DNA from 2 places in the Pseudomonas sp. GW456-L12 genome. Region 2 is predicted to be linked to the other one. Evidence: predicted binding sites of a transcription regulator. Region 2 holds the regulator's gene; the other holds the start of a gene.
The links. The regulator sigma-54, encoded in region 2, starts transcription at its own class of promoters, with help from an activator protein. The targets are predictions, from matches to a motif close to ANTGGCATNNANNTTGCTNT.
Positions count from the first base shown of each region.

Region 1: glnK (P-II family nitrogen regulator) is a predicted target of sigma-54. The motif match lies at 3,906-3,925, and genes of this name have one in related genera.

Region 1 is NZ_JBWKZA010000015.1:25,702-40,765, forward strand. Features, by position in the region: gene AC07Y9_RS18995 (RHS repeat-associated core domain-containing protein) at 1-1,913, shown strand, start outside; partial or broken gene AC07Y9_RS19000 (YifB family Mg chelatase-like AAA ATPase) at 2,413-3,264, opposite strand; gene AC07Y9_RS19005 (accessory factor UbiK family protein) at 3,454-3,714, opposite strand; gene glnK (P-II family nitrogen regulator) at 4,131-4,469, shown strand; gene AC07Y9_RS19015 (ammonium transporter) at 4,505-5,842, shown strand; gene AC07Y9_RS19020 (secondary thiamine-phosphate synthase enzyme YjbQ) at 6,053-6,478, shown strand; gene sutA (dormancy-specific transcriptional regulator SutA) at 6,581-6,904, shown strand; gene AC07Y9_RS19030 (HAD family hydrolase) at 7,007-7,711, opposite strand; gene xerC (tyrosine recombinase XerC) at 7,711-8,607, opposite strand; gene AC07Y9_RS19040 (DUF484 family protein) at 8,610-9,335, opposite strand; gene dapF (diaminopimelate epimerase) at 9,349-10,179, opposite strand; gene lysA (diaminopimelate decarboxylase) at 10,184-11,431, opposite strand; gene lptM (LPS translocon maturation chaperone LptM) at 11,441-11,593, opposite strand; gene cyaY (iron donor protein CyaY) at 11,833-12,165, shown strand; gene AC07Y9_RS19065 (DUF1289 domain-containing protein) at 12,170-12,403, shown strand; gene rnk (nucleoside diphosphate kinase regulator) at 12,551-12,964, shown strand; gene AC07Y9_RS19075 (class I adenylate cyclase) at 12,982-15,064, opposite strand, start outside.
Region 2 is NZ_JBWKZA010000008.1:127,363-142,426, forward strand. Features, by position in the region: gene AC07Y9_RS12935 (KpsF/GutQ family sugar-phosphate isomerase) at 1-115, shown strand, start outside; gene AC07Y9_RS12940 (KdsC family phosphatase) at 115-639, shown strand; gene lptC (LPS export ABC transporter periplasmic protein LptC) at 648-1,220, shown strand; gene lptA (lipopolysaccharide transport periplasmic protein LptA) at 1,207-1,752, shown strand; gene lptB (LPS export ABC transporter ATP-binding protein) at 1,752-2,477, shown strand; gene AC07Y9_RS12960 (RNA polymerase factor sigma-54) at 2,660-4,153, shown strand; gene hpf (ribosome hibernation-promoting factor, HPF/YfiA family) at 4,233-4,538, shown strand; gene ptsN (PTS IIA-like nitrogen regulatory protein PtsN) at 4,551-5,015, shown strand; gene rapZ (RNase adapter RapZ) at 5,018-5,875, shown strand; gene AC07Y9_RS12980 (HPr family phosphocarrier protein) at 5,892-6,164, shown strand; gene AC07Y9_RS12985 (ZIP family metal transporter) at 6,196-7,089, opposite strand; gene AC07Y9_RS12990 (superoxide dismutase) at 7,123-7,734, opposite strand; gene AC07Y9_RS12995 (DUF2753 family protein) at 7,736-8,185, opposite strand; gene AC07Y9_RS13000 (class II fumarate hydratase) at 8,213-9,589, opposite strand; gene AC07Y9_RS13005 (FagA protein) at 9,582-9,977, opposite strand; gene pmbA (metalloprotease PmbA) at 10,152-11,498, opposite strand; gene yjgA (ribosome biogenesis factor YjgA) at 11,607-12,128, shown strand; gene tldD (metalloprotease TldD) at 12,177-13,619, opposite strand; gene AC07Y9_RS13025 (carbon-nitrogen hydrolase family protein) at 13,647-14,486, opposite strand; gene AC07Y9_RS13030 (YhdP family protein) at 14,545-15,064, opposite strand, start outside.

The sequences.
Region 1 (15,064 bases), on a different contig from region 2:
ACTACACCGACAGCGTGGGTCGGGTCCTGGCAATCTCTGATGCTGTGGGGCGCCGTACCCTGATGGACTATGATCCGTTGGATCGTAAAACCAAGGTTACGGACCCGCTAGGAAACATCACCAGCTTTGCTTACGACACGAATAGCAATCTTCTGAGTGTCACCGATGCCAAGAACGGAGTGCATGCGTATAGCTACGACGCTCGCGATCGCCGCGTGTCTTACACCGACCCGTTGAACGCGACACAAAGCTATGGCCTTGATGGCCTAGATAATGTGACGCAGTGGACCGCCCGCAATGGCGTCATCGCCACTTACACTTATGACGCCTTGAATCGGCGCACGCAATCGGCCTTCGGGCAAACCTTGATTGGCAGTGGTCCCTCGTTGACAGCGCCAGATGCCACCGTGGGCTACACCTTCGATGGGGGTAACCGTCTGACACAGATCGTGGATACCCAAGGCGGCACAATCACCCGCGGCTATGACAATCTGGATCACCTGCTCAGCGAAACCACGCCCCAAGGCACCGTCTCCTATGCCTACGATGCCGCTGACCGTCGTACCAGCATGACGGTGACGGGGCAGCCCGCCGTAAATTACACCTACGACGCCGGCAATCGCCTGACCAATCTCGGCAACGGCAGCCAGAACACGGCGTTCACCTATGATGCGGACAACCGTCGTGCCACCTTAACCCTGCCCAACGGGGTAACCGTCAGTTACGGTTACGATTTCGCCGGCCAGTTGGTCAACCTCAATTACACGAAGGGTGGCAGCAGCCTGGGTAATTTGAGTTATGGCTACGATAACGTTGGTCAGCGAGTGCAGCTTGGCGGCAGCCTGGCTCGCACCACTCTTCCCAGCGTAGTGAGCACTACCAGCTACAACGCTGCTAACCAGTTGACGGCATGGGGTGGTGCCACCTTGCTGTATGACGCCAACGGCAACATGACCAGTGACGGCAGCAATACCTACACCTGGGACTCACGCCAGCGTCTGAGCACACTCACGGGCACCGTATCCGGGAGCTTCAGTTATGACGCGGCCAACAGACGCAGTCAGAAGACGATTGTCGGACAAACCACCGGCTATGTGTTCGACGGTATCAACCTGGTGCAAGAACTGACCGGTTCCGTCACCCCCACAGTACAGGCCAACCTTCTAACGGGCGGTTTGGATGAAGTCTTCAGTCGCACCGAGGCCAGTGGTAGCACCTACAGCTACCTGACTGATGCGCTGGGTTCAACCCAAGCGCTCACCGACAGCACCGGAGCATCCACTACCCAATACACTTATGACCCTTATGGCCAAACCAGTATCAGCGGACCCGCGAGTACTAACAGCCAGCAATACACCGGTCGGGAAAATGATGGCTCGGGCCTCTATTATTATCGGGCACGGTATTACTCTCCAGGTTTTGGGAGGTTTATTTCGGTAGATCCGATTGGCCTTGCAGGAGGGATGAATACATACGCCTATGTTCTCAGTAATCCTATTAGCTTTACCGATCCGTTCGGCTTAGACGTTACAGTTACTCTCTATCCAGGCGCAAGCGGCTTCGGCCATGTTGGTACCGGGGTCAATTCCCCGCAGACAAGAGGTTTCTACCCCGCACCGGATTCGTCGACTTGGGATGTTGCAACTGGTCAACCCGTGCCCGGAATAATGCTCCCAGACACCAGGATACCTGAAACTAGCATCACTATTCCAACAACCCCTGCACAGGACAAAGCTATCCAAGAGTTTATTGATAAACTAACGCGTAATCCAGGCAGCTACGAGCTGAATAATCGCAACTGCACTACCACAGTCCATGATGCGCTTAAGGCTGGTGGAATCAACACGCCAGAGACGATTTTTCCTAAAACTTTGATGCGAAATCTGAAACAGCAATTTGATGGGAGACCGTAAATGACACTGCTCCGCTTTACAGGTTTATTCGCTCTTCTTGGGCTTACTATCCCATTAGTATTTCGGTGGCTTTGGTGGTCGTTTCAGTACTTTAAAATCACTGATCTTGGCATTCATGGATTTGTTCAGAAGCTGATGTTGATGTTATGGCCGACGTCACTTATGTCACTTCCGGCAAGCGATGAATCCGGATTTGAAACTAAGCTGTTCTTAATGTCGCTGGTCGCAAACATCTTCCTATATGGGATTCTCGGTGTCGGCATTTGGTTCGGATTACGGAGGCACATAAGCGTTCTCGCACCTGTATTCCTTGTAGTAATTACAGTATGGTGGTATTTGTTGTCGCTCCATTAACTAGATGGAGAATAAACCTCTACGCCTATGTTGCTGGCAAACCCCATCCTTGACGGATGCCCCCTAGGGCTGCTGCAAGGACAGCTAGGGCCTACGAGATTTTCCAGTCGCATTAATTTCGAAAATTTCGCATTTAATTCGAAAACCTACAGCCTCCGCCCACCAGGGCTGGCCCTGACGCAGAGTGGTGCGGCTGGCGAAACGGCCGCTGCGGCCAATGGCTCAGCGGAGTGTGGCTGGTGACCGACTGGATGGCGGCCACTTCCAGGGCTTCCTGCTCCTCCAGCGGCGGCAACAGGCCAGGCAGGCGGCTGGCCAGCAAGGTCTTGCCGGTGCCCGGCGGACCACTGAACAGCAGGTTGTGCGCACCGGCCGCGGCTACCAGCAGCGCGCGTTTGGCGGCCAGCTGGCCCTGTACTTCATTCAGGTCGGGGTAGGGCCGGTTCTGGTGGAGCAGACCGTCCGAAACATAGGGTTCGATCGGTGTATGGCCGTTGAAATGCGCAACGGCTTCCAGCAAGTGCTCGACCGCGATCACCTTCAGTCCCGACGCCAGGCAGGCTTCCTCGGCATTCGCGCGCGGCACCATCAGCGTACGTCCGGCCTGGCGCGCGGCCAGGGCTGCCGGCAGCACACCGCGCACCGGACGAACCGCGCCGGAAAGCGCCAGCTCGCCCAGGCATTCGACTTCCTCCAGGGCCAGGGTCGGCACCTGCACGCTGGCGGCGAGAATGCCCAGGGCAATGGCCAAATCGAAGCGCCCGCCGTCCTTGGGCAGGTCGGCCGGGGCGAGGTTGAGGGTGATGCGCCGGGCCGGAAAATCGAAGCCGGCATTGAGAATGGCGCTGCGCACCCGGTCCTTGCTTTCCTTGACCGCCGCTTCGGGCAGGCCCACCAGGGTCAGGGCCGGCAGGCCGTTGGCCAGATGGACTTCGACCGACACGGCCGGCGCTTGCACGCCGGTCTGGGCACGGCTGTGGACAATGGCCAGAGACATGACTCGTTCCTTGAGATGCGCTTACCGCTTCCTGCGGTCTTGGAAGGATAGTCAGGTGGCAGGGACTGGATAGGGGGGGAATGCAGACAGGATGTGTCGTTTATTGCAGGGCTGACGCGCACAAGCTCACTGCTACAGGTTTGATATGGCCTGGGTAGGAACGAGCTTGTTCACGATGTGTAGGTCAGGTTACTCGGCGGACGGTGTCAGCTTGGCTTCCAGCTCGGCGACCTTCGCCTCCAGGCTTTCCAGGCGGGCCCGGGTGCGGGCCAGGACGACCATCTGGCTGTCGAATTCTTCCCGGCTGACCAGGTCCAGCTTGCTGAAGCCGCTTTGCAGCAGGGCCTTGAACTGGCTTTCGATTTCGGCGCGGGGCAGTGGGGTATCGCCGCTGAACAGGCGGGCGGCATGGCCGCTCAGGGCATCGAGGAGGTCTTTGGGCGCGAGCATGGGGAGTGTCCTGAAAACAATGGCGGGCAGTGTATCACGCACTGTCTATAGTCAATCGGCAGGCGGGGATGCACGCTTTTCGCGCATAGCGCCGGGCAGTGGCGCACTGTTGTTGTGCGTATCCGTGGCGATGATGGCGAAGTGGTTTCTGTCGTGGCGGCCAAGGGACTGAAATCAGTGGGTTTTCGCGAGATGGCAAGGTTTCTGCTTAGTCCCCGATGACCCATGCACTGATGCAGTCGCTGTGACGAATGCAGTGCGGCAGGCGGAGCGGGGAAGTGTTTCGTCAGGAGCGGTTAGCTGGCGTCGGTCTGGTCGAGGAAGGCCGACGATGCGTTACAAAGCCAGGCACTGCGCTTAGACTTGAGTCGGGTTTGTTTTCCTGGGGCAAGTCCACCAATTCGGGAGAAAGTTTCATGAAGCTAGTCACTGCCATCATCAAGCCGTTCAAGTTGGACGACGTGCGCGAGTCGCTGTCCGAGATCGGCGTGCAGGGCATTACCGTTACTGAGGTCAAAGGCTTCGGCCGGCAGAAGGGGCACACCGAGCTGTATCGCGGCGCGGAGTACGTAGTCGACTTCCTGCCCAAGGTGAAGATCGACGTCGCCATCGACGACAAGGATCTTGATCGGGTCATCGAGGCGATAACCAAGGCCGCCAACACCGGCAAGATCGGTGACGGCAAGATCTTCGTGGTCAATCTGGAACAGGCTATTCGCATCCGTACCGGCGAAACCGATACCGACGCCATCTAAGCCGCCCCAAACCCAACGCCCCAGGAGAAAACAATATGACTCTGCGTAAAATCGCAGGGCTAGGAGCCCTGTTGTCCCTCGTAATGCCTGGCCTGGCCATGGCGGCGGACGAAGTGGCAGCCCCAGTCCTCAACTCCGGCGACACCGCCTGGATGCTGACCTCGACGGCCCTGGTGCTGTTCATGACCATTCCCGGCCTGGCGCTGTTCTACGGCGGCATGGTGCGTTCGAAAAACATTCTTTCCGTGATGATGCAGTGCTTCGCCATTACCGGTCTGATCAGCATCCTGTGGGTCATTTATGGCTACAGCATTGCGTTCGACACCACCGGCATGGAGCAGGGCGTCGTCAACTTCAACTCCTTCGTCGGCGGCCTGGGCAAGGCCTTCCTGGCCGGCGTCACCCCGGCGAGCCTGACCGGCCCGGCGGCGCTGTTCCCCGAGGCGGTGTTCATCACCTTCCAGATGACCTTCGCCATCATCACCCCGGCGCTGATCGTCGGTGCCTTCGCCGAGCGGATGAAGTTCTCCGCCATGCTGATCTTCATGGCCATCTGGTTCACCCTGGTCTACGCGCCGATCGCGCACATGGTCTGGTCCGGCAACGGCGGCTTGATGTGGGACTGGGGCGTGCTGGACTTCGCCGGCGGCACCGTGGTGCACATCAACGCCGGTATCGCCGGCCTGGTGGCCTGCCTGGTGCTGGGCAAGCGTAAAGGCTTCCCGACCACCCCGATGGCGCCGCACAACCTGGGTTACACCCTGATGGGCGCGGCCATGCTGTGGATCGGCTGGTTCGGCTTCAACGCCGGTTCCGCCGCCGCCGCCAACGGCACCGCCGGCATGGCGATGCTGGTAACCCAGATCGCCACCGCCGCCGCGGCGCTGGGCTGGATGTTCGCCGAATGGCTGACCCACGGTAAGCCAAGCGCCCTGGGCATCGCCTCGGGTGTGGTTGCCGGCCTGGTGGCGATCACGCCTGCCGCTGGCACCGTAGGCCCGATGGGCGCCCTGGTGATCGGCCTGGCAGCGGGCGTGGTGTGCTTCTTCTGCGCCACCACCCTGAAACGCAAGCTGGGCTACGACGACTCCCTGGACGCCTTCGGCGTGCACGGTATCGGCGGTATCCTCGGCGCGATCCTCACCGGTGTGTTCGCCGCGCCATCGCTGGGCGGCTTCGGCACCGTGACCGACATCGCCGCGCAAGTGTGGATCCAGTGCAAAGGCGTGGGCTTCACGGTGATCTACACCGCGATCGTGACCTTCATCATCCTCAAGGTGCTGGATGTGGTCATCGGGCTGCGTGTCACCGAGGAAGAAGAGTCGGTCGGCCTCGACCTGGCGCAACACAACGAGCGCGGTTACAACCTGTAATCTCGCCAGAAAAAATGCCCGGCTTGCCGGGCATTTTTTTGTCTGCGTTTTGTCATTGAGAGACGGCTGAAAGGTTTTTTCCAGAGCTTGTCAGCCAGTTTGATGACTGCTTTTTTTTCGGGTCAATGACTTACAGCATTGGAGGAATATTCGGCACTTTGTTTTTTCCCAGAGCGCGCTAGAATGCGCGCCGAATGTGCGGAGAACTGTATGTGGCAACAGACTCTGATTACCCTGCGGGCAAGGCCCCGGGGCTTTCATCTGGTAACGGACGAGTTACTCGCCGGCCTGCCTGAACTGAAGGCATGTCGGGTCGGTCTGTTGCATTTGTGGCTGCAGCATACCTCGGCCTCGTTGACCATCAACGAGAATGCCGACCCTGCGGTTCGTCGTGACTTCGAGCGTTTCTTCAACTCCCTGGTGCCTCAAGGCATGGCCGGGTATGAACATGACGACGAAGGGCCCGATGATCTGCCGGCGCACTTCAAGGCCAGTTTGCTAGGCTGTCAATTGAGCTTGCCGGTATCGGCGGGTCGCTTGGCGTTAGGCAGCTGGCAAGGCGTTTATCTGGGCGAGCATCGCGATCATGGCGGTGCCCGCAAAGTCCTTGCCACCTTGCACGGTGATAAGGCATAAGCCGCTGGTTATCAGTGGATGTTGATTTTTTTCCAGCGGCCTTCGACAGTCGGCTCAGCTGGGCTATAACTAATCTGCTTTTCGCAAGTCATGAGGTAGAACATGAGCGACGATGATCTGGAAAACGACGACCTCGAAGTAGGCGACGAAGACGAAACCGAAGAAGGTCTTGAAGCGGCCGCCGACGATGTGGCGGAAGACGATGGCAGTGATGTTCCTGCCCCGACCGCCAAAGGCAAGGCCAAGGCTGCCGTCTCGGTAGACGAGCTGCCGAGTGTCGAAGCCAAGAACAAAGAGCGTGATGCACTGGCGCGCGCCATGGAGGAGTTCCTGGCCCGTGGCGGTAAAGTGCAGGAAGTCGAGGCCAATGTGGTTGCCGATCCGCCCAAGAAGCCTGATAACAAGTACGGTAGCCGGCCTATCTGAGCGCCTGCCACTTGCTTGCTGAAAAAGCCCGCCGTCGCTGCGGGCTTTTTCATGGGCGCTTGTTGGCGAGAGTGCGGTGTTGCGGTGATTGCGAGCGTGCTATCAGGCGCCGTTGTGCCAGCGCGCCAGCAGTTTCGGCAGCTCGGTCAGGCTGCGGATTTCCGCATCCGGTAACCGGTCCGCCTCCCAGGCCTTGCCGGCCGGGTTGAACCAGATGGCCCGCAAGCCGGCCTGCTGCGCCCCGGCGATGTCGTCGCCCGGGTGGTCGCCGATGTGCACGGCGGTGTCCGGTGTCGCCTCGCCCCGTTGCAGGGCTTCGTGAAACAACCGTGAATCGGGCTTGGCGATGCCGATGTCTTCGGCGCACAGGGCGAACTTGAAGTAATCCGCCAGCCCCAGGCGGCGCACGTCGGCGTTGCCATTGGTGACCACGCCCAGCGCGAAGTGGTTGGCCAGCGCTTCCAGGGTCGGCTGCACCTCGGGAAAGATATCCAGCTGATGCCGCGCATGCAGGAACACTTCAAAACTCTGGTCGGCCAGGGCATTGGCCTGGCCCTGGTCGTAGCCGGCTTCCTCCAGTGCATGAAACAGCACCCGTCGGCGCAGCGCGCTGATGCGGTACTTGAGCCCCGGCTCGTTGCTCAGCACCCGCTCACGGATGGTCCAGAGATGCTCCACCGGTACGCCGCCCAGTTGCGGAGCGTGGTCGGTCAGCCACTGGCGCAGCACGGCTTCGGCGCTGACGATCACGGGCGCGGTATCCCACAGCGTGTCGTCGAGGTCGAAGGTGATCAGCTTGATCGTCATTACTCACCGCCTTTGTTGCGTTTGGCCCGTGGGTGGGCGCTGTCGTAGACCGCTGCCAGGTGCTGGAAGTCCAGGTGGGTATAGATCTGGGTGGTCTTGATATCCGAGTGCCCCAGCAGTTCCTGTACCGCGCGCAGGTCCTGGGAGGATTCCAGCAGGTGGCTGGCGAAGGAGTGTCGCAGCATGTGCGGATGCAGGTTCTGTCCCAGCTCGCGCTCGCCGGCGGCCTTGACCCGCAGCTGGATCGCCCGGGGGCCCAGGCGCCGGCCCTGCTGGCTGACGAACACCGCGTCGTCCGGCGGATTGCTCAGCGCCCGCAGCGGTAGCCACAGCTGCAGCGCCTCGCGGGCCTTCTTGCCAATCGGCAGGACCCGGGTCTTGCTGCCTTTGCCGTGGACCTGCACCAGGCCATCGGCCAGGTCCAATTGTTCGAGGTCGAGGCTGGTCAGCTCCGACAGGCGCAGCCCGGAGGAATAGAACAGCTCGAGAATCGCCTGGTCGCGGTGCGCGAGGAAATCATCCTCCACCGCGCCATCGAGCAATTGCAGAGCGCGATCGGTGTCCAGGGTCTTGGGCAGGCGGCGCTCGCCCTTGGGTGGCGCCAGGCCGTTGGCCGGGTCGTGATTGCACAGGCCTTCGCGATTCAGGTAGTGGTACAGGCCGCGTACGGCGGAGAGCAGGCGCGCCAGGCTGCGAGAGGATTGGCCCTGCTGGTGCAGGCGCGCAATCATGCTGCGCAGGCCCTGGATGTCCAGGTCGGACCAGCTGCAAACCTGCTGCTTGGCGCAGAAGGCCAGCACTTTTTCCAGGTCGCGGCGGTAGGCTTGCAGCGTATGGGGCGACACTTGGCGCTCACTGCGCAGGTGCTCGCAGTAGGCGTCCAGTTGTCGTTCCATGGTCAGCGAACCGAGCGTAGCGAGTGAGTGAAGCGCGGCAGCACGCGGCCCATGACTTCGGCGATATAGCTGAGGAACAGCGTCCCCACCGAGCTTTTGTAGTGCTGCGGGTCGCGGCTGGCGATGGCCAGCACGCCGTGAATGCCCTGATGGGCGATGGCGACCACGGCGCTCGAGCCGATCTGCTGGCGCTGCTCTTCGCCGAACAGGAAGTCCAGCTCATGCTCGCGCAGGCTGCCGCTGACGCTCTTGCCTTCGGTCAGCAAGCCGCCGATGGCGGTCTGGGCATCGGCCGCGGTGACCCAGCGGCCCACGGGCATGGCACTGTCACTGAACAGGATCAGGCTCACGAAAGGCACCTGGAAGTCCTGGCGCAGGCTGTCTTCGACGCTCATCACCACGTCTTCCAGGCTGTTGGCATCCATCAGCGCGAGAATCAGGCGCCGGGTCTTCTCGAAGAGCCGGTCGTTGTCCCGGGCCACGTCCATCAACTGCGAAAGCCGGTGGCGCATCTCGATGTTGCGCTCGCGCAGGATCTTCATCTGCCGCTCCACCAGCGAGATGGTGTCACCGCGCTGATGGGGAATGCGCAACGCCGGGAGCAGTTCTTCATGCTCGACGAAGAAGTCCGGATGAGCCTCCAGGTACGCGGCGATCGCCGCCGCCTCGAGGTTTTCGGCAGGAGATTCGTCGGGTTGTTCGGCTGGAACCTGAGGCTGATCAGTCATGGTTTTCGCTCATTCAAAGACGCACCTGTCCTTCGTATACGCGCACTGCCGGGCCGGTCATCTTCACCGGTTGGCCAGGGCCTGCCCATTCGATGGACAGGCGCCCGCCCGGCAGGTCGATCAATAGCGGCGAATCCATCCACCCCTGGCTGATCGCGGCCACTGCGGCGGCGCAGGCGCCGGTACCGCAGGCCTGGGTTTCCCCGGCGCCACGTTCCCAGACCCGCAGCTGCGCGCGCTGACGGTCGATGACCTGGATGAAGCCGACATTGACCCGGGCCGGGAAGCGCGGGTGATGTTCGATCTTCGGTCCCAGCTCATGCACCGGCGCGGTGTTGATGTCGTTGACCCGCAGCACCGCATGGGGGTTGCCCATGGACACCGCGGCCAATTCGACGGTCTGGCCATCGACTTCGACCTGGTAACTCAGGGCTTGGGCCGGTGCCACGAATGGAATCTGCTCGGGCACCAGGCGCGGCGCGCCCATGTCGACGCTGATCTGACCGTCGTTGCGCACATCCAGTTCGATGATGCCGCTTTTGGTCTCGACGCGGATCTGGCGCTTGGTGGTCAGGCGCTTGTCCAGCACGAAACGGGCGAAACAGCGCGCACCGTTGCCGCATTGCTCCACTTCGGAGCCGTCGGAATTGAAGATCCGGTAGCGGAAATCCACATCCGGGTTGCTCGGTGCCTCGACGATCAGCAACTGGTCGAAACCGACTCCGGTGTTGCGATCGCCCCATTGCTTGGCATGTTTGGGCAGGATGTGCGCGTGCTGGCTGACCAGGTCGAGGACCATGAAGTCATTGCCCAGGCCGTGCATCTTGGTAAAACGCAGCAGCATGGTTTTACTCCGGCAGCAGGCTTTCGCCAGCAAACAACTCGGCTACCGTCTCGCGGCGACGCACTTCAACAGCCTGTTCACCATCGACCAGCACTTCAGCAGCGCGACCGCGGGTGTTGTAGTTGGAGCTCATGACGAAACCGTAGGCACCGGCCGAATGCACGGCCAGCAGGTCGCCCTCTTCCAGGGCCAGCTGACGTTCCTTGGCCAGGAAGTCGCCGGTTTCGCAGATCGGGCCGACGATGTCGTAGGTACGTGCCTGGCCATCGCGCGGGCGTACGGCGCTGACGTCCATCCAGGCCTGGTACAGGGCCGGGCGGATCAGGTCGTTCATCGCCGCGTCGACGATGGCGAAGTCCTTGTGTTCGGTGTGCTTGAGGTACTCGACCCGGGTCAGCAGTACCCCGGCGTTGGCGACGATGAAACGGCCGGGTTCGAAGACCAGTTCCAGGTCGCGGCCGTCGAGGCGTTCGCGCACGGCCTTGACGTAGTCGGCGGCCAGCGGTGGCTCTTCATCGCGATAACGCACGCCCAGGCCGCCACCGAGGTCGATGTGGCGCAGGTAGATGCCGCACTCGCCCAGGCGGTCGACCAGGTCCAGCAGACGGTCGAGGGCATCGATGAAGGGGGCCAGGGTGGTCAGTTGCGAGCCGATATGGCAATCGACGCCGACCACTTCCAGGTTCGGCAGCTGTGCCGCGCGGATGTACACGTCTTCGGCATCGGCGATGGCGATACCGAACTTGTTTTCCTTCAGGCCGGTGGAAATGTACGGGTGGGTGCCAGCATCGACATCCGGGTTGACCCGCAGCGAAACCGGCGCGCGAACCTTGAGTTCGGCGGCGACCTGTTGCAGGCGTTCCAGCTCGTCGCTGGACTCGACGTTGAAGCAGTGCACGCCGACTTCCAGGGCGCGACGCATGTCGTCACGGGTCTTGCCGACACCGGAGAAGACAATCTTGTCGGCCGCGCCGCCAGCGGCCAGGACGCGTTCCAGCTCGCCCCGGGAGACGATGTCGAAACCGGCGCCCAGACGCGCCAGGACATTCAGTACACCCAGGTTGGAGTTGGCCTTTACCGCGAAGCAGACCAGGTGCGGCATGCCGGCGAGGGCATCGGCGTACGCGCGGTACTGCGCTTCGATATGCGCTCGGGAATAGACGTAGGTCGGCGTGCCAAAACGTTCGGCAATGGCGGACAACGCTACACCTTCCGCGAACAGCTGCCCGTCGCGGTAGTTAAAAGCGTCCATGGGGTTCCCTTAGTTGGTGTCGTGCTTGTGCGACTGCGAGTGACCTTGGTCTTCAGGGGATTTGCTGTCATCGGGAAGATACAGCGGGCCTTTTTGACCGCAGGCCGTGACAAGGCAGGCAACCGCGACGAGCGCAGCAAGGGAAGAGATCAGGCGCTTCATGGCGAAATCCTTGAGAATGCGTTAATTGCGCCCGAGTATACCGGCCACCCGACGGCTTGCCTATGCGCTGGAACACCCGTCTGGCGGGCCTTTGCCTCGGGCGCAGGGGCTGGGCGTGGCGGCCGCGGGGATATTTTCTCTGCCGCCCGCGCCCTTGGACGGTATCCTTTGCATTCGCCCGGATGCGCCCGTATCTTGCGGCGCTTGAGCGTGAGTAGACACTTTTCGAGGTTCCCGCAATGAGTTTGACTGAAGCCCGTTTCCACGACCTGGTCGATGCCACCCAGCAGACGCTGGAGGACATTTTCGAGGAGAGTGACCTGGATATCGATCTGGAGAGCTCCGCCGGTGTGCTCACCGTCAAGTTCGAAAACGGCAGCCAGGTGATCTTCAGCCGCCAGGAGCCGCTGCGTCAGCTGTGGCTGGCCGCGCGCTCCGGTGGTTTCCACTTCGACTACGACGAAGAAAGCGAGCGCTGGATGTGCGACAAGAGCGAAGAGCAGTTGGGCGAAATGCTCGAGCGCATCGTCCTCGAGCAGGCCGATATCAAGCTCGAGTTCGAAGGGCTCTGAGACCGTGACGCCAACCGCCCCGGTGCGCCCGCCCAAGCCGCTGTACAGCAATGTCAGCCCGGCAGTGGCCTCGCCTTGCATCAGCCTGTGTCGGCTGGATGAGGAAAAAGTCTGCAAGGGCTGTTTCCGGCATGTCGAAGACATTCGCGAATGGCGCTCGGCGGACGATGAGCGACGGCGTGTCATCTGTCGCCAGGCGCTGGAGCGCAAGCGGGCGGCGGCGCCCGGTATGGGCTAGCCCGGGCACAAAAGCCCTGCGGCTTGTTTATTTGTGCTGCTGTGGTAGTGTCCGGTTACGCCTCGCCACATCGAGGCCAGTGAAAACCCCGTCTTATCTGGACGGGGTTTTGCTTTTTTGTGCCGAAAAAAGGAGTCTGCCTGGATCATGAGCACCGCACCTTCCATCATTCTCACCCGCCTCGACGTGCAGCGTCTGGAGCGCCTGATCGACAGCCTGGACGACACGCTGCCTGGCGTCATTGCGTTGCAGACCGAGCTGGATCGCGCCGAAACCCTGGTGGGCCACGATGAAGTCCCGCCTGGTGTCGTGACCATGAATTCGCGTGTGCATTGCCGCGAAGAGGGCAGCGGCAAGGACTATCACCTGACCCTGGTGTATCCGCAGGACGCCAACGCCGACGAGGGCCGGATCTCTATCCTGGCGCCGGTGGGCAGCGCCTTGCTCGGTTTGCAGGTCGGGCAGTACATCGACTGGCCGGCGCCCGGCGGCAAGACCCTGAAGCTGACTCTGCTGGAAGTGGAATACCAACCCGAAGCGGCTGGCGACTTTCACCTCTGAAGGGCGCCGCTGACCGGCTAGACCTGCTCGAGCGCGTCGTTCAAGGCGCGCTCCAGGTCGGCCTTGTAGCGCAGGTAGAGATTGCTTGAGCCATGGTGGTCGCCGAGCAAGCCGGACAGGTCCAGGTCGGTGATATAGCAGCGATAGCGCTCGGTTTCGCGACGCTGGCCGACAATCTCCTGGGCGACCGCGGCGAACAGCTGGTCGCCATGCTCCAGCTCGGAAAACTCCCGTTGATTGCAATACAGAGTGACCTGCACCTGCCCCGGTGCGGCTTTGCCGATGATGCCCTGCACGTCATAAAAGGCTTTGTTCGCTGGTGTCTGGGGTGCCGGGCGTGGCTCGATTCGACGGGCTCTTGTGCTGCCTGAGGGCAATATCTGGTAATACAAAATATCCAGCGGCACCAGAGCCTGGGAGGCCTCCATCGGCAGTTGGGCATCGCGCCGGTAGAGGATCGACTGCAGGAAGCGTTGCAGGGGGACCAACAGGCTCTGTTCGTCGTGGTAGGGCAGGCGTTGCTGCCAGAGCGCATCGAATTCATCCAGCACGTACAGCTCGGCCTGAGCCTCGACGACACGGTAGAACACCTGGATGCAGTCGGGCTGGCCCATCGGCAGGATCAGCGCCAGGTCGTGTTCTTCCAGGGCCATCGGGTCCAGGTGCAGCGGGCTGTAGCTCGACTGCTCTTCGCCGAGGTAGTCGATCAGCGCCGGCAGGCTTGCCAGCGCCACATGATTGGCCTGGCCCGGCACCAACTCCAGCACGTGGTAATGCTGCTGGACCTGGATCAGGTAGCGGTGGTTGAGCTGGCTGAGCAACAGGTTCTGCGCCGTGTCGAACAGCTCTTCGACCCGTTGGGCGATGAACTGCGCGCGGTTGTGGCAGAAGCAGCGCACTCGCAGCTTCGGTTGCTCAGGGCCGCGCGGCAGATTGTTGAGGTAGTCGCGCAGGCAGTCGAGCAGGGCATGGGCGCCGTCGTAACGGCCGACTAATACCTCGTTCCAGCTGTTGAGCGTCACCTGGTCGAGGGTCAGCACCAGGTTCTCCCGCACCCCGGCGTAGCTCAAAGAGTCGGTGCGCTCGGTAGTCATCAGGATGTTCAGGTCGCGGTGATGCTTGAGCGGGTCGCGGCCGACATTCACCAGGATCAGCACTTCGCTGGGCACGCTGCTGTGCAGCAGGCGTTCTTCGCTGACGGTGCCCAGGGGCAGGGCGATGGTCTGTTGCAGGCTGCCCAGCAGATTGAACAGCTCGAACTCGCTCAAGTCGCTGCTGCCCGGGTGCAGCGCCAGGCGCGTGCTGCTGTCGATCACGCCGTTGCGATGGCACCAGGTCAGCAGCTCCAGCAGTTCGCGGCTGCGCTTGATCGGCGCGAAGTGTTCCCACTCCAGGGCATTCAGGCTGCCGTTGTACAGGCCCCAGTGGGTTTGCCCCGGTTCTTTCTTGTTGGGTGACTGCACCAGGGTCAGGGTGTCTTCGGCCAGGTCCGGGGCGATGCCGGGGTTGATGAATTCGATCTTGCCGGCCTTGCGTTCAAAGGCCGCGTACAGGCGGCGGCCGAGGATATTCAGGTCGCGCTTGTTGACCAGGCCGAGGGTCTGCTCGGTACGGGCGAACTGGGTCAGGAAGCGGTAGCTGTAGTTCAGCTCATTGACCAGGGCCCGGCGTTCGGCGCTGACCTGGCGGACTTTCCACTGGCTGCGGCTGTCGAGCATTGCCAGCTGGCGTTGATCCCAGCCCCATTCGTGGGCCAGCCGTTCGAGCAGCGAGCGCTGCCAGCTCGGGTTGCGCGCGCCGTTATTGCCGGTGAGCTTGCGGTTGACCTTCAGGTACAGGCTGCGCCGTACCAGCTCCAGGCGCTCCGGTTCGCCACGGGCCTTGAGGTATTCCTCGATGCGCCGGTAGACCACGATGTACGGATCCAGCTCGTCGAGGTCCAGGCGATTGGCGAACACCGCCTGTTTGAAGCGCAGGCTCAGGCATTCCACCCGCGGGTGTTCGCTGGCGTAGACCTCGGTCAGCAGCAGCTTGAGCACCGACTTGTACGGCGACTCGATGCCCTTGAACAACTGCCAGAGCCCGGCGCCGATGAATTCG
Region 2 (15,064 bases):
AGCCCTGAAGATCATGGAGGACAATCGAATCAACGCACTGGTCGTGGTGGACAAGGACGATCGCCCGATCGGCGCCTTCAACCTGTCCGACCTGCTGCGCGCGGGAGTCATGTAATGAGCACGGATCTGCTGCAACGCGGCAAGAACATCAAGCTGGCGGTATTCGACGTCGACGGCGTACTGACCGACGGTCGCCTGTACTTCCTCGAAGACGGCAGCGAATTCAAGACCTTCAACACCCTCGACGGCCAGGGCATCAAGATGCTGATGGCCACGGGCGTGCAGACGGCGATCATCAGCGGCCGCAAGACGCCGGTGGTCGAGCGTCGGGCGAAAAACCTGGGGATTCCCCACCTGTTTCAGGGTCGCGAAGACAAACTGGTAGTGCTGGACGGGCTTCTTGCCCAACTGGGCCTAAGCTATGAACAGGTCGCCTACCTAGGCGACGACCTGCCCGATCTGCCAGTGATCCGCCGGGTCGGCCTGGGCATGGCCGTCGCCAATGCCGCCAGTTTTGTCCGTGAACACGCCCATGGCGTCACCCAGGCCCGTGGCGGCGAAGGCGCCGCCCGCGAGTTCTGCGAGTTGATCCTGCGCGCCCAAGGCAGCCTTGAAGCGGCCCACGCCGCCTACTTATAGAGCCTCCCATGCTGAGCAAAAAGATTCGCAACATACTGATCTTCGGCATCATCACCGTGCTGTTCCTGGCGGTGGGGTACTGGAACATCAGCCCGGAACGCTTCCTCGACAAGCCGGTCGCGCAGGTCGACGAAAGCGCCATCGACTACTACGCCATCAACGCCCGTAGCGTGCAGTACCTGCCCGACGGCAAGCTGCAGTACGAAATGACTTCCGACAAGGTCGAGCACCTCAAGGCCACCGAGGTGACCCTGCTGACCAAGCCGGACCTGCAGATGTATCGCGGCACCGCCTTCCCCTGGCATGTCCAGAGCGAGCGCGGCGAAGTCAACCCGGACGGCACCGAGGTCGAGTTGATCGATTCGGTACGGGTTTCGCGCACCGACGAGAAAAATCGCAACCTGCTGATCACCACGACCCGCATGACAGTATTCCCGCAGAAGCAATATGCGCAGACCGATCAAGACGTTAGAATCGACGGCGCCGGCGGCGTGACGACTGGCAAGGGAATGAAAGCGTATTTGAAAGACGGCAGGATGAACCTGCTATCGAACGTAAGAGGACAGTATGAGGCTCGTTAAAACCCTCCCTATTTTGCTCGGTCTGGGCGCAGCACTGGGAAGCGTGAGCGCCTGGGCTCTGCCGAACGATAGCCAGCAACCGATCCGCATCCAGGCCGACGACGCTCAACTGGACGACAAGAATGGCGTAGCCACCTACAGAGGCGACGTGATCATCACCCAGGGCTCGATGAAGGTCACCGGCAATACCGTGACCATCACCCGCACCCAGACCGGTGATATCGACGTGGTGACCTCGGTGGGCAACCTGGCCTACTTCGAGCAGATTCAAACCCAGGGCGACACCAAGCCGGTCCAGGGCTACGGTGTGACCATCCAGTACCACGCCGCACAAAACCGCGTCGTACTGATCGACCGCGCCAAAGTCGTCGACAAGGACGGCAACATCACCCAGGGCGAGAAAATCGTCTACGACACCAACAAGAAGCTGGCCAGCGCCGGTCGCGCCACCGGCAGCAAGGTCACCGAGTCGCGCCCACGGATCGACATGGTCATCCAGCCGAAAAAGAAAACTGACGAAAAGGCCCAGTAATGGCAACTCTGAAAGCTCAGCACCTGGCCAAGAGCTACAAGAGCCGCCAGGTCGTGCGTGACGTCAGCCTGTCCATCGACAGCGGCCAGATCGTCGGCCTGCTCGGCCCCAACGGCGCCGGCAAGACCACCTGCTTCTACATGATCGTCGGCCTGGTCCAGGCCGATCAGGGTCGCATCCTGATCGACGACCTGGATGTCAGCCACCAGCCAATGCACGGCCGCGCCCGCGCCGGGATCGGCTACCTGCCGCAGGAAGCCTCGATCTTCCGCAAGCTTTCGGTGGCCGACAACATCATGGCCATCCTCGAGACCCGCAAGGAGCTCGACAAGGCCGGCCGTCGCCAGGAGCTGGAAAGCCTGCTGCAGGAGTTCCACATCAACCACATTCGCGACAACCTGGGCATGAGCCTTTCCGGCGGTGAACGTCGCCGCGTGGAAATCGCTCGCGCCCTGGCCACCGCCCCCAAGTTCATCCTGCTCGACGAACCTTTCGCCGGCGTGGACCCGATCTCGGTAGGCGACATCAAGCAGATCATTCATCACCTGAAGGCCAAGGGTATCGGCGTGCTCATCACCGACCACAACGTCCGTGAAACCCTGGATATCTGCGAAACCGCCTACATCGTCAACGACGGTCAACTGATCGCCGAAGGCGACGCCGAAACCATCCTCGCCAACGAGCTGGTCAAGGAAGTTTACCTGGGCCATGAGTTCCGCCTGTAAGCCCTGAGGTGTTTGGCTGGTCGCCAGAGCGCCCGCCCCAATAAAACCCTGCTGTTTTTATTGTTACAGCGCTCTAGGCAAACACTTCAGTTTCAGGCATATAATTTGCTTATGTTTGGCGCTCACGCGCCCTGTAGTGGATGGCGCATGTGCGCCGGCGAATAAGGTGTTAAGCCCCTGCCATGAAACCATCGCTAGTCCTCAGAATGGGCCAGCAGCTGACGATGACACCGCAGCTGCAACAGGCCATCCGCCTGCTCCAATTGTCGACCCTGGACCTGCAACAGGAAATCCAGGAGGCCCTGGAGTCCAACCCGATGCTCGAGCGCCAGGAAGAAGGCGACGACTTCGATAACACCGATCCGCTGGCCGACAACGCCGAGCAGAAACCCAATACCGATATCCAGGAACCCTCCTACCAGGAAACCGCCCCGACGGTGGACAACCTCGAGGACGGCGAATGGAACGAACGCATTCCCAACGATCTGCCGGTCGACACCGCCTGGGAAGACGTCTACCAGACCAGCGCCAGCAGCCTGCCCAGCAACGATGACGACGAGTGGGATTTCACCACCCGCACCTCGGCCGGCGAAAGCCTGCAGAGCCATCTGCTCTGGCAGTTGAACCTGGCGCCCATGTCCGACACCGATCGCCTGATCGCCGTGACCCTGATCGACTGCATCAACAATCAAGGCTATCTGGACGAAACCCTCGAGGAAATTCTCGAAGCCTTCGATCCGGAACTGGACATCGAACTCGACGAAATCGAGGCCGTCCTGCACCGTATCCAGCAATTCGAGCCCGCCGGCATCGGTGCCCGCAACCTGGGCGAATGCCTGCTGCTGCAACTGCGCCAGCTGCCTGCCAAGACCCCTTGGCTGACTGAAGCCAAGCGCCTGGTCAGCGACTTCATCGACCTGCTCGGCAGCCGCGACTACAGCCAGCTGATGCGGCGCATGAAGCTCAAGGAAGACGAACTGCGCCAAGTCATCGAACTGGTACAGAGCCTCAACCCACGGCCGGGCTCGCAAATCGAATCCACCGAAGCCGAATACGTGGTCCCCGACGTCATAGTGCGCAAGGACAACGAACGCTGGCTGGTGGAGCTGAACCAGGAGTCCGTGCCGCGCCTGCGCGTCAACCCACAGTACGCCGGCTTCGTGCGGCGCGCCGACACCAGCGCCGACAACACCTTCATGCGCAACCAGTTGCAGGAAGCCCGCTGGTTCATCAAGAGCCTGCAGAGCCGTAACGAAACCCTGATGAAAGTCGCCACCCAGATCGTCGAGCATCAGCGCGGCTTCCTCGAGTACGGCGATGAGGCTATGAAACCGTTGGTCCTGCATGACATCGCCGAAGCAGTCGGCATGCACGAGTCGACGATTTCACGGGTGACCACGCAAAAATTCATGCATACCCCACGGGGCATTTATGAACTGAAATACTTTTTCTCCAGCCACGTAAGTACCTCCGAAGGCGGTGAATGCTCGTCCACGGCGATCCGCGCGATCATCAAAAAACTGGTCGCCGCGGAAAATCAGAAAAAGCCGTTGAGTGACAGCAAGATCGCTGGTTTACTGGAGGCACAAGGCATTCAGGTAGCCCGTCGTACCGTCGCCAAGTACCGCGAATCCCTGGGGATCGCGCCTTCCAGCGAACGGAAGCGGTTGATGTAGCCGCCGGGCTCGCCACAGCGTTCCAGTGGCAGGTCAATCGACCTGCCGCTTTATGCACTGGCAACGAAGGAGAAGCTGTATGCAAGTCAACATCAGTGGACACCAACTGGAAGTGACCGAACCTCTGCGCGCTTACATCGGCGAAAAACTCGACCGACTTGAGCGGCACTTTGACAAGATTACCAATGTGCAGGTAACGCTGGCCGTCGAAAAACTGAAGCAGAAAATCGAGGCCACGCTGCACATCCATGGTGGGGAAGTCGTCGCCAATGCAGAACATGACGACATGTATGCCGCAATCGACTTGCTCACGGACAAGCTTGACCGCCAACTGAAAAAGCATAAGGAAAAGCAACTCCACCTTCTCCAAGGCACGGGTCGCTAACACTCCCCTCCCATGATCCGACTTGAAAGCATCCTGACCCCCGGCCGTTCCCTGGTGAACGTGCCGGGCGGCAGCAAAAAACGCGCCCTCGAACAAATTGCCAACCTGATCAGCCGCGAAGTGCCTGATCTTGAGATGCAAGATGTCTTCGAAAGCCTGATTGCCCGTGAAAAACTGGGCTCTACCGGTTTTGGCAACGGCATTGCCATTCCACACTGCCGCCTCAAAGGCTGTGAGTCGCCCATCAGTGCCCTGATGCACCTGGACGCTCCCATCGATTTCGACGCCATCGACGGCGCACCGGTCGACCTGCTGTTCGTACTGCTGGTCCCGGAAGCCGCCACCGATGCGCACCTGGAACTGCTCCGGCAGATTGCCAGCATGCTGGACCGCAAAGAAGTGCGCGACAAACTGCGCAGCGCCACCAGCAACGAAGCCTTGTACAAGGTTGTCCTGGACGAACAGAACGGTCAGTAATCATGCGTTTGATCATCGTCAGCGGCCGGTCCGGCTCAGGTAAAAGCACCGCCCTCGATGTACTCGAGGACAATGGCTATTACTGCATCGACAACCTGCCGGCCGGGCTGTTGCCCGAGCTGGCCGAACGGGCGTTGATCCACACCGAACTGACACAGCCCCTGGTCGCCGTGTCGATCGACGCCCGCAACCTGCCCAGCCACCTGTCGCGCTTCCCCGAACTGCTCGAGGAAGTCCGCAGCCGGCATATCCAGTGCGATGTGCTGTACCTGGATGCTGACGAAGAAACCCTGCTCAAGCGCTTTTCCGAAACCCGCCGCCGCCACCCCTTGAGCAGCAACAATCGCTCGCTGGCCGAGGCGATCCAGGACGAAAGCCATCTGCTGGGACCGATCGCCGACCTGGCCGATCTCAAGGTCAACACCACCAACCTGAACCTGTATCAACTGCGCGATACCATCAAGTTGCGCCTGTTGAACCAACCGGAACCGGGCACCGCCTTTCTGGTGGAGTCTTTCGGATTCAAGCGTGGCATGCCGGTCGATGCCGACCTGGTATTCGATGTACGCTGCCTGCCCAACCCGTACTGGAAACCCGAGTTGCGTGCCCAGTCCGGGCTCGACCAGCCGGTTGCCGAATACCTGGCCGCCCAGCCGGACGTCGAGGAAATGTTCCAGGACATCTCCAGCTACCTGCTGAAATGGTTGCCCCGTTTCGCCGCCAGCAACCGCGCCTACGTCACTATTGCCATTGGCTGCACGGGCGGCCACCATCGCTCGGTCTACCTGACCGAACGCTTGGGCCAAGTCCTGCAAAAGTCCCTGAAGAACGTCCAGGTTCGCCACCGCGACCTTAGCTGAAAGGATCTACCCCGCGATGCCTGCTCTGGAAATTGAAATCATCAACAAACTGGGCCTGCATGCCCGTGCCTCGGCAAAGTTCGTCGGCGTGGCCGGTCAGTTTCCTTGCCAGATCCGCGCAGGGAGAACGCCGGAGTCGATGGTCGACGGCAAGAGCATCATGGCAATGATGATGCTGGCCGCCGGCAAGGGCACCAGGATTCATCTGAAGACCGAAGGCGAACAGGAGCAGGAGGCGCTGGAAGCGCTGGTGGCACTGATCAACAACTTCTTCGACGAAGGCGAGTAAGGTCGGCAAGGCAAACCTGCCGCAAAGGCACTCAAGCGAGTGCCGTATCCATGACCATCATCAGGCAAAAGCCGACACACAAGCCCAGGCTGGCCAGCTTCTCATGACCGTTGCGTCGGGATTCGGGAATCACTTCGTGGGTCACCACCAGCAGCATCGCCCCCGCCGCCAACGCCAGCCCGAGCGGCAACAGCATCTCGGCCAAGCTCACCAGCCACGCACAAAGCAACGCGAACACCGGCTCCACCAGGCCTGAAGCGGCGCCGATCAGGAATGCCTTGACCCTGGACATGCCGGCGCCAGCCAGCACCAAAGCAATCACCAGCCCTTCCGGCACATCCTGCAAGGCGATGCCCATGGCCAGGCTGTCCGCCTCCGGCATGCCTCCACCCGCGGAAACACCTACGGCCATTCCTTCGGGAATGTTGTGGGCGATGATGGCAAACACAAACAGCCAGATTCGCGGCGGGATGACCGGATGCTCAAGGGTGCCCACCAGTTTCTCCGGGTTGCCCCCCGAGACTTTGCGGTCCACCAGAAACAACCCCAAGGCACCGAGCATGATGCCGAAGCTGATCAGGCCACTCGACGCCCAGGGCGACAGTCCGAGTTTTTCCGCCGCAGCGATCCCGGGCACGATCAACGAAAAGGCCGTAGCCGCCAGCATCACCCCGGCGCCGAATCCCAACAGGGTGTCACTCAGCGCCAGCGGCATCTTGCGAATGACCAACACGGGCACTGCCCCCAGCGCGGTTCCCAGGGCACAGACCGCCCCACCCTGCAATGCACGCAACAAGCGCGGCTCCAGGTCCAGCCAGGACAAGCCCTGGGCAACCAGCAATGCAGTACCCGCCAACAGCAACAGCGAACCGAATGCGTAACGAAACATCCGCCCGCTGCTGATCGTCAGTGTTTCAGTGCCCATAGTCAGCCTTAGGTCTTTTTTATAGGAGGGGGCTCAAACCAGTGCGGCCTGATAGCGCTCGGCTACTTCAGGCCAATTGATCACGTTGTAGAACGCATTGATGTATTCCGGCCGCCGGTTCTGGTAACGCAGGTAATAGGCGTGCTCCCACACGTCCAGACCGAGAATCGGGGTATTGCCGTTCATCAACGGGCTGTCCTGGTTGCCGCTGCTCTCGACGACCAGGGTCTTTTGCGGGGTCACGCTGAGCCAGGCCCAACCGCTGCCAAAACGCGTGAGCGCGGCCTTGGTGAAGGCCTCCTTGAAACTCTCGAAACCGCCCAGCTGCTCGTCGATCGCCTGGCCCAGCGCACCGTTCGGCTTGCCTCCGCCGCTCGGCGCCATCACCGCCCAGAACAGCGAATGGTTGGCGTGACCACCGCCCTGGTTGATCACCGCTGCACGCAACTTCTCCGGCAATTGCTGGACCCCGGCCACCAGCTTTTCCACCGACCAGTCGGCCCATTCGGTGCCTTCCACGGCCGCGTTGAGGTTGTTGATGTAGGTCTGGTGATGCTTGGTGTAGTGAATTTCCATGGTCTGCGCATCGATGTGCGGTTCCAGGGCGTCGTAGGCGTAGGGCAATGCAGGCAAGGTAAAGGACATATCAATGTGCTCCGTAATGAGGGGCATTCGGGGTCGCGGTGCCGGCAGTCGATTGCGCGACATTGCTCTCCAGCAGGCGATGCGTACGGGGGTATTCACCGTGCTCACCGATGAAGTTGAGCAACTCGACATAGGTCTTGCTGCTCTGGCGCAGCGCGGCTTCCCGCAGCGCCGGCGCCAGGCGGCTGTCCTGCATGGTCTGCAACAACCGCTGATGGATGGCGCAGAGGTACTCCGCGCTCTCCTCCGGCTGGTTCAGGCGCAGGTGCAGGTCCGCCAGGTTGTGATGGGAGATGACACAAGCCGCCACCGCTTCGTCGGCATCGCTCCAGCGCTCGAACAACACCTGCGCCAGGGCCAGGGCCTGCAAGTAATACTCGCGGGCATCCACCAGGTCGCCCTGCATGAAGAAACGGTTTGCCCTTTCGATCGTGCGTTTCCAGTGCTCCATGGTGAACCTCCAAAGCAATGTCGGGATTTACACGCCGCCCGCGGTGAGTTTTTCCGGGTCGAGCAGGATCTCCAGCTGGCTGCGTGACAGATCAGTGTGTTCAAGGGCGACATCGATCACCGGGCGCCCCTGCTTGTAGGCGGTCTTGGCGATTTCAGCGGCCTTCTGGTAGCCGATGATCGGGTTGAGCGCCGTGACCAGGATCGGGTTGCGCGACAGCGCCTCCTTGAGCTTGGGCTCGTTGACCTTGAAGCTAGCAATCGCCTTGTCCGCCAGCAGGCGGCTGGAATTGGCCAGCAACTCGATGCTGCTCAACAGGTTCTGGGCGATGATCGGCAGCATGACGTTCAGCTCGAAGTTGCCCGACTGCCCCGCCACCGTGATCGTGGTGTCGTTGCCGATCACCTGGGCCGCCACCATCGCCGTGGCCTCCGGAATCACCGGGTTGACCTTGCCGGGCATGATCGAAGACCCCGGTTGCAACCCTTCCAGCTCGATTTCGCCGAGGCCGGCCAACGGCCCGGAGTTCATCCAGCGCAGGTCGTTGGCGATCTTCATCAAGGTGACCGCGATAGCCTTGAGCTGGCCCGAGACCGCCACCGCGGTGTCCTGGGAGCCGATCAGTGCGAACAGGTTCTTGCCCGGGGTGAACTGCACCTGGGTCAGGCTGCTCAACTGCCGGCTGAAACCCGCGGCGAACTGCGGGTGAGCGTTGATCCCGGTGCCCACGGCCGTGCCACCCTGCGCCAGGGATTGCAGGCTCGGCAGCAGATCCTGCAGGTGACCGATATTGGCCTTGAGCTGCTGCGCCCAGCCTTCCAGCACCTGGCTCATACGCACTGGCATCGCGTCCATCAGGTGGGTGCGGCCGGTCTTGATGAAGGGATGGACCTCGACCGCCTTGCGCTCGATGACTTGCACCAGGTGCACCAGCGCCGGCAGCAGTTGTTCGTGCAAGCCCAGCGCGGCGCTGACGTGGATGGTGGTCGGAATGATGTCGTTGCTGCTCTGCCCGCAGTTCACATGGTCGTTGGGGTTGACCGGTTCGCCGAGCAAACGGCTGGCCAGGGTGGCAATGACTTCGTTGGCGTTCATGTTGGAACTGGTGCCGGACCCGGTCTGGAAGATATCCACCGGGAAATGCTGCATGAAGTCGCCTTCCAGCAAGCCCTGGGCAGCATCGACTATGGCCTTGCCCTGGGATTCGCTCAGTTGCTTGAGTTCGACGTTGGCCTTGGCCGCGGCCGCCTTGGCCAGGATCAGCGCGCGGATGAACTGCGCCGGCATGCGCTGGTGGCTGATGGGAAAGTTATCCACCGCGCGCTGGGTTTGCGCGCCATACAGCGCCTGCTCCGGAACATGCAGTTCGCCCATGCTGTCGCGTTCGATACGGGTATTACTCATCGGGAAATCCTTGCACCAGTTCGATAAGGGGAATGGATGGCAGCAACGAGCAAGTCGCCAGTTGCCAGGCATGGCTTTGCCAGCGTTTGAGCCGGCATTTGCAGAAAGACAGGCGTTCCAGGTCACGCAACGGGCGCCAGGCCTGGTCCAGGCACTGGCTGCGCCAATGCCAGGGCAGCGCGGTATCGGTGGCGGTATCGAGCAGCAGGCGGAATGAAGTTTCGGCGATCAGCCAGGGCGAGGTGGCGGTGCAACACGCCAGATAGCGCCCTTCGGCCAGGTAATGCTCGATCAGGCGCGGCTCGTCCGGATCGAGGGCACAACGGATCTGGCGACTCATCCAACGCCAGCTTTCGAGATAAGACTGCTCGTGCAAGGCAGAACTCATGACCTGGGCTCATTCGATAATGAGATTTATTATTATATGATATTGAGAATCAAAACAAGCTCAAGACCAAGCGTCCCTGCACAGGTGGCTAGGGTTGGTCAGTGTTCAAAAGCCGGGCAATAAAAAAGCGCGCGCCCCGGGCGGGACGCGCGCTTTCGCTGACGCCGTTACGACTTAGCTGCCAGCGACCGTCATGCGCTCGATCAATACCGAACCGGTGCGGATGTTGCTGCGCAACTCCAGATCGTTACCGACGGCGATGATCTGCTTGAACATGTCGCGCATATTGCCGGCAATGGTGACTTCCTGGACAGCGAACTGGATTTCGCCATTTTCCACCCAGAAACCGGCCGCGCCCCGGGAGTAATCGCCGGTGACCATGTTCAGCCCGTGGCCCATCAGTTCGGTGACCAGCAGGCCCCGGCCCATGCGGCGCAGCAAGGCCGCCTGGTCTTCCTCGCCATGGGTCACGAACAGGTTGTGCACGCCACCGGCGTTGGCGGTGCTGGGCAGGCCGAGCTTGCGCCCGGAATAAGTCCCTAGCACGTAGGACACCAGTTCGCCGTTCTCGACGAAAGGCTTGGCGTAAGTGGCCAGGCCATCGCCATCGAACGCCGAACTGCCCAAGGCGCGCATCAAGTGCGGACGCTCATCGATGGTCAGCCACTCGGGGAACAGCCGCTGCCCCAGCGCGCCCTCGAGGAAGGACGATTTGCGGTACAGGTTGCCGCCGGAAATCGCCCCCAGGAAGCTGCCGAACAGGCCGCCGGCCAGTTCCGCAGAAAACAGCACCGGCACTTCGCAGGTCGGCACCGGGCGGGCGCCCAGGCGGCTCGCAGCACGTTGCGCGGCGCGCTGGCCGATGGTCACCGGGTCCGTCAACAGATGGCCCTGGCGATTGACGTCATACCAATAGTCACGCTGCATCTGGCCGTCGGCCTCGGCGATCATCACGCAACTCAAGCTGTGCCGAGTCGAAGCATAACCGCCGATAAAACCGTGGCTGTTGCCGTACACACGGCAGCCCTGGTGGGTGCTCAGGGTAGTGCCGTCAGCGTTCTTGATCCGGCTGTCGGCGGCAAAAGCCGCGGCTTCACAGGCCAGCGCCTGCTCGATGGCTTGCTCCGGGGTAATGTCCCAGGCGTGGAACAGGTCGAAGTCCGGCACGTCCCGGGCCATCAGGGCGGCATCGGCCAACCCCGAGCTTTCGTCTTCCGAGGTGTGTTTGGCGATGGCCAGGGCCGCGGCGACGGTTTCACGAATCGCCTCGGGACCACTGGCCGAGGTACTGGCCGAGCCCTTGCGCTGGCCGACATAGAGCGTGATGCCAAAGCCCTGGTCGCGATTGAACTCGACGGTTTCCACTTCCCGCTGGCGAACCGAAGTCGACAGGCCCTGCTCCAGAGAAACCGCCACTTCGCAGGCACTGGCACCCTGGCGCTTGGCCTCGGCGATGATCTGCTCGACTTGTTCCTGCAGTGCCGGCAAAGCCTGCGGGCCGACGCTTTGTGCTGCACTCATGGTTTTCTCCACTCAAATTCTGCTTTCGGTTAAGGCCTTCGAGCGACCGGGCCGGACAAGCGGCCCCCGACTGGTTATCATGGCGGCGTTTCTTTGCGGACTGCCACCATGGTTGATTCTTACGACGACTCCCTCGATGGGGAGAAAAGCAAATCCCAGGTCAAACGCGAGCTGCATGCTCTGGTTGACCTCGGCGAGCGCCTTACAACACTCAAGCCCGACTTGCTGAACAAACTGCCGTTGACCGACGCTCTGCGCCGGGCCCTGGCGGATGCGCCCAAGCATGTCGCCCATATCGCGCGCAAACGCCACCTGCAATTCATCGGCAAGCTGATGCGCGATCAGGACACCAGCGCGATCCTGGTGCTGCTGGACCAACTCGACGCCTCGACTCGCCAGTACAACGAACGTTTCCATGGCCTGGAGCGCTGGCGCGATCGCTTGATCGCGGGCGATGACGCGGTCCTGGAAAAGTTCGTCACCGACTATCCGCAAGCGGATCGTCAGCAGCTGCGCTCCCTGGTCCGTCAGGCCCAGCATGAGGTGGCCCATAACAAGCCGCCTGCCTCCAGCCGTAAAATCTTCAAATACATCCGCGAGCTGGACGAGACTCAACGCGGCCTGCGCTGAGCCTCGACTCGGGTGGGTTGCCCGGCAACTCACCCGCCGCTTCACTTCTTAAGCGCCCGTGCCACCCACGGTGATCGCATCGATCTTCAAGGTCGGCTGGCCGACACCCACCGGCACCGACTGCCCATCCTTGCCACAGGTCCCCACACCACTGTCCAGCGCCAGGTCGTTACCGACCATCGACACCCGGCTCATGGCTTCCGGCCCGTTACCGATCAGGGTCGCGCCCTTGACTGGCGCGGTGATCTTGCCGTCTTCGATCAGATACGCCTCGCTGGTGGAGAACACGAACTTGCCACTGGTGATGTCCACCTGACCACCGCCCAGGTTGGCGCAATAGATGCCCTTTTTCACCGAAGCAATGATTTCCGCCGGATCGCTTTCGCCACCCAGCATGTAGGTGTTGGTCATGCGCGGCATCGGCAGGTGCGCATAGGATTCGCGGCGACCGTTGCCGGTGCGGGCCACGCCCATCAGGCGGGCATTGAGTTTGTCCTGCATGTAGCCCTTGAGCACACCGTTCTCGATCAGGGTGGTGCATTCGGTCGGGGTGCCTTCGTCATCGATGCTCAGCGAGCCGCGCCGCCCGGCCAGGGTGCCGTCGTCGACGATGGTGCAGAGTTTCGAGGCCACCATTTCGCCCATGCGGCCACTGTAGGCCGAGCTGCCCTTGCGGTTGAAATCGCCCTCCAGGCCATGCCCCACTGCTTCGTGCAACAGCACGCCAGACCAGCCCGAACCCAGTACCACCGGCAAGGTGCCGGCTGGCGCGGGGATGGCTTCCAGGTTGACCAGGGCCTGGCGCAATGCCTCACGGGCGTACCCCATGGCACGGTCTTCACTGAGGAAATAACGGTAGTCGGTACGCCCGCCGCCGCCATGGCCGCCACGTTCGCGGCGACCGTTCTGCTCGACGATCACGCTGACGTTGAAGCGCACCAAAGGCCGCACATCCGCCGCCAGGCCGCCATCGGTGGAGGCCACGAGGATGCGCTCCCAGACTCCGGCCATGCTGACGCTGACCTGCTGGATACGTGGATCGAGAGCACGGGTCGCGGCGTCGACACGCTTGAGCAGCTCGACCTTTTCCGCGCGGCTGATGACTTCCAGGGGGTTGTCCGACGCATACAGCTGGGCCACGTCCTGGGTGGTAAAGGCCTGCACGGTACCGTTCTGCCCGGCGCGGGAAATCGAGCGCGCGGCCCGGGCAGCCAGGCCGAGCGCTTCGAGGGTGATGGCATTGCTGTAGGCAAAACCGGTTTTCTCACCCGATTGCGCCCGCACGCCAACGCCCTGGTCCAGATTGAAGCTGCCTTCCTTGACGATGCCATCTTCCAGCGACCAGGACTCGGAAATCTGCCCCTGGAAATACAGGTCGGCGGCATCGATACCCGGGCCGGCCAGATCGCCGAGCACGCCCTGCAGGCTTTCCAGGGTCACGCCACCGGGCGCCAGAAGGTGTTCACTGACTGAAGATAACAACCCGCTCATATGCTTTACGCCTTAAATTCGTCGTTCTTAAGCAAGTCGCTGCGCGCCTTGCGAGAAAAAGCGCCGGTGACTGGCCACCGGCATGCGCGCCCGGATGGACGCCTGTTCGCTGCTGTCGCGCTCGGCCAGCAGCACGGCCTCGCCTTGATCCTGCTGCGCCAGCACCCGGCCCCAGGGGTCGACGATGGCCGCATGGCCGAAGGTCTCCCGGGGTCCCGGATGAACGCCGCCCTGCGCCGCCGCCAGCAGGTAGCACTGGGTTTCGATGGCCCGGGCGCGGATCAATACGTCCCAATGCGCCGCGCCGGTCACGGCGGTGAACGCCGAAGGAGCGCTGATCAGCTCCGCCCCGGCGGCTCGCAATTCGCTGTACAGCTCCGGAAAACGCAGGTCGTAGCACACGGTCAGGCCAACCCGGCCCACCGGCGTATCCGCCACCACCACCTGCTCTCCATGAGCATAGTCATCCGACTCCCGGTAACGGCCGCGATTGTCGGCCACGTCGACGTCGAACAGATGCAGCTTGTCGTAGCGCGCCACTTGCTCGCCGTGCTCGTCGATCAGCAGCGAGCAGGCCCGGGCCTTGGTCTCCGGCTGATCCACCGGAGGCAGCGGCAAGGTACCGGCGACTATCCATAACTTGAGGTCGCGGGCGGCCTGTTTCAACCAGGGCAGGATCGGGCCTTCGCCCCGGGCCTCGGCCCGACCGATGGCCGCCGCATCGCGGCGCCCCATGGCGGCGAAGTTCTCCGGCAATACAGCCAGCCGCGCACCGCCGGCAGCGGCCTGCTCCAGCAGTTGGCGCGCCTGCTGTAGATTGGCCAGAACGTCGCTCTGGCTGACCATTTGAATCACCGCAAGGGACATGGCGCACTCCAGGTTGGATATGTGGCCATGCTACTCCATAGGCCCGGGCCGCGGTTTTTCAAAAAGGTTTGTCGAAGGTGATTTTCGGGTCCTTCCAGGGCCCCTTGACGCTGTACTGGACGCTGGCGAAGCGCGACACCCGGTCGCCGATCAGCTTGTCGATCAGGAACAGCGCCCCGCCGACCGCCGGCGCACCGACGATCAGCGCGGCGATCGGCAGGTTGTTGGTCACCGGCAGCGTCACCAGCAGCTTCGAATCCACCTGGTCGGCCACCAGGTCCAGGGTGCCATTGAGTTCCAGGTTGCTCGACGGCCCGGTCAGGGTGATGGGCTCACGGGTCACGTAGACACCGTTGCTGGCCACCAGCAAACCCTTGACCCGGTCGTAGCTCAGGCCCTTGCCGAACAGGTCGGAGAAGTCCAGGCGCAAGCGCCGGCCGATGGAATTGAAGTTCAGCAGGCCGAATACCCGCAAGGCCTGCGCCCCGCCTTCGACTTCCACGAACTGGCCTTTGCGCAGGGTCGCATCCAGGCTGCCCGAGAACCGCTTGGGCCCGACCCAGGCCGGCGAGCCAGGC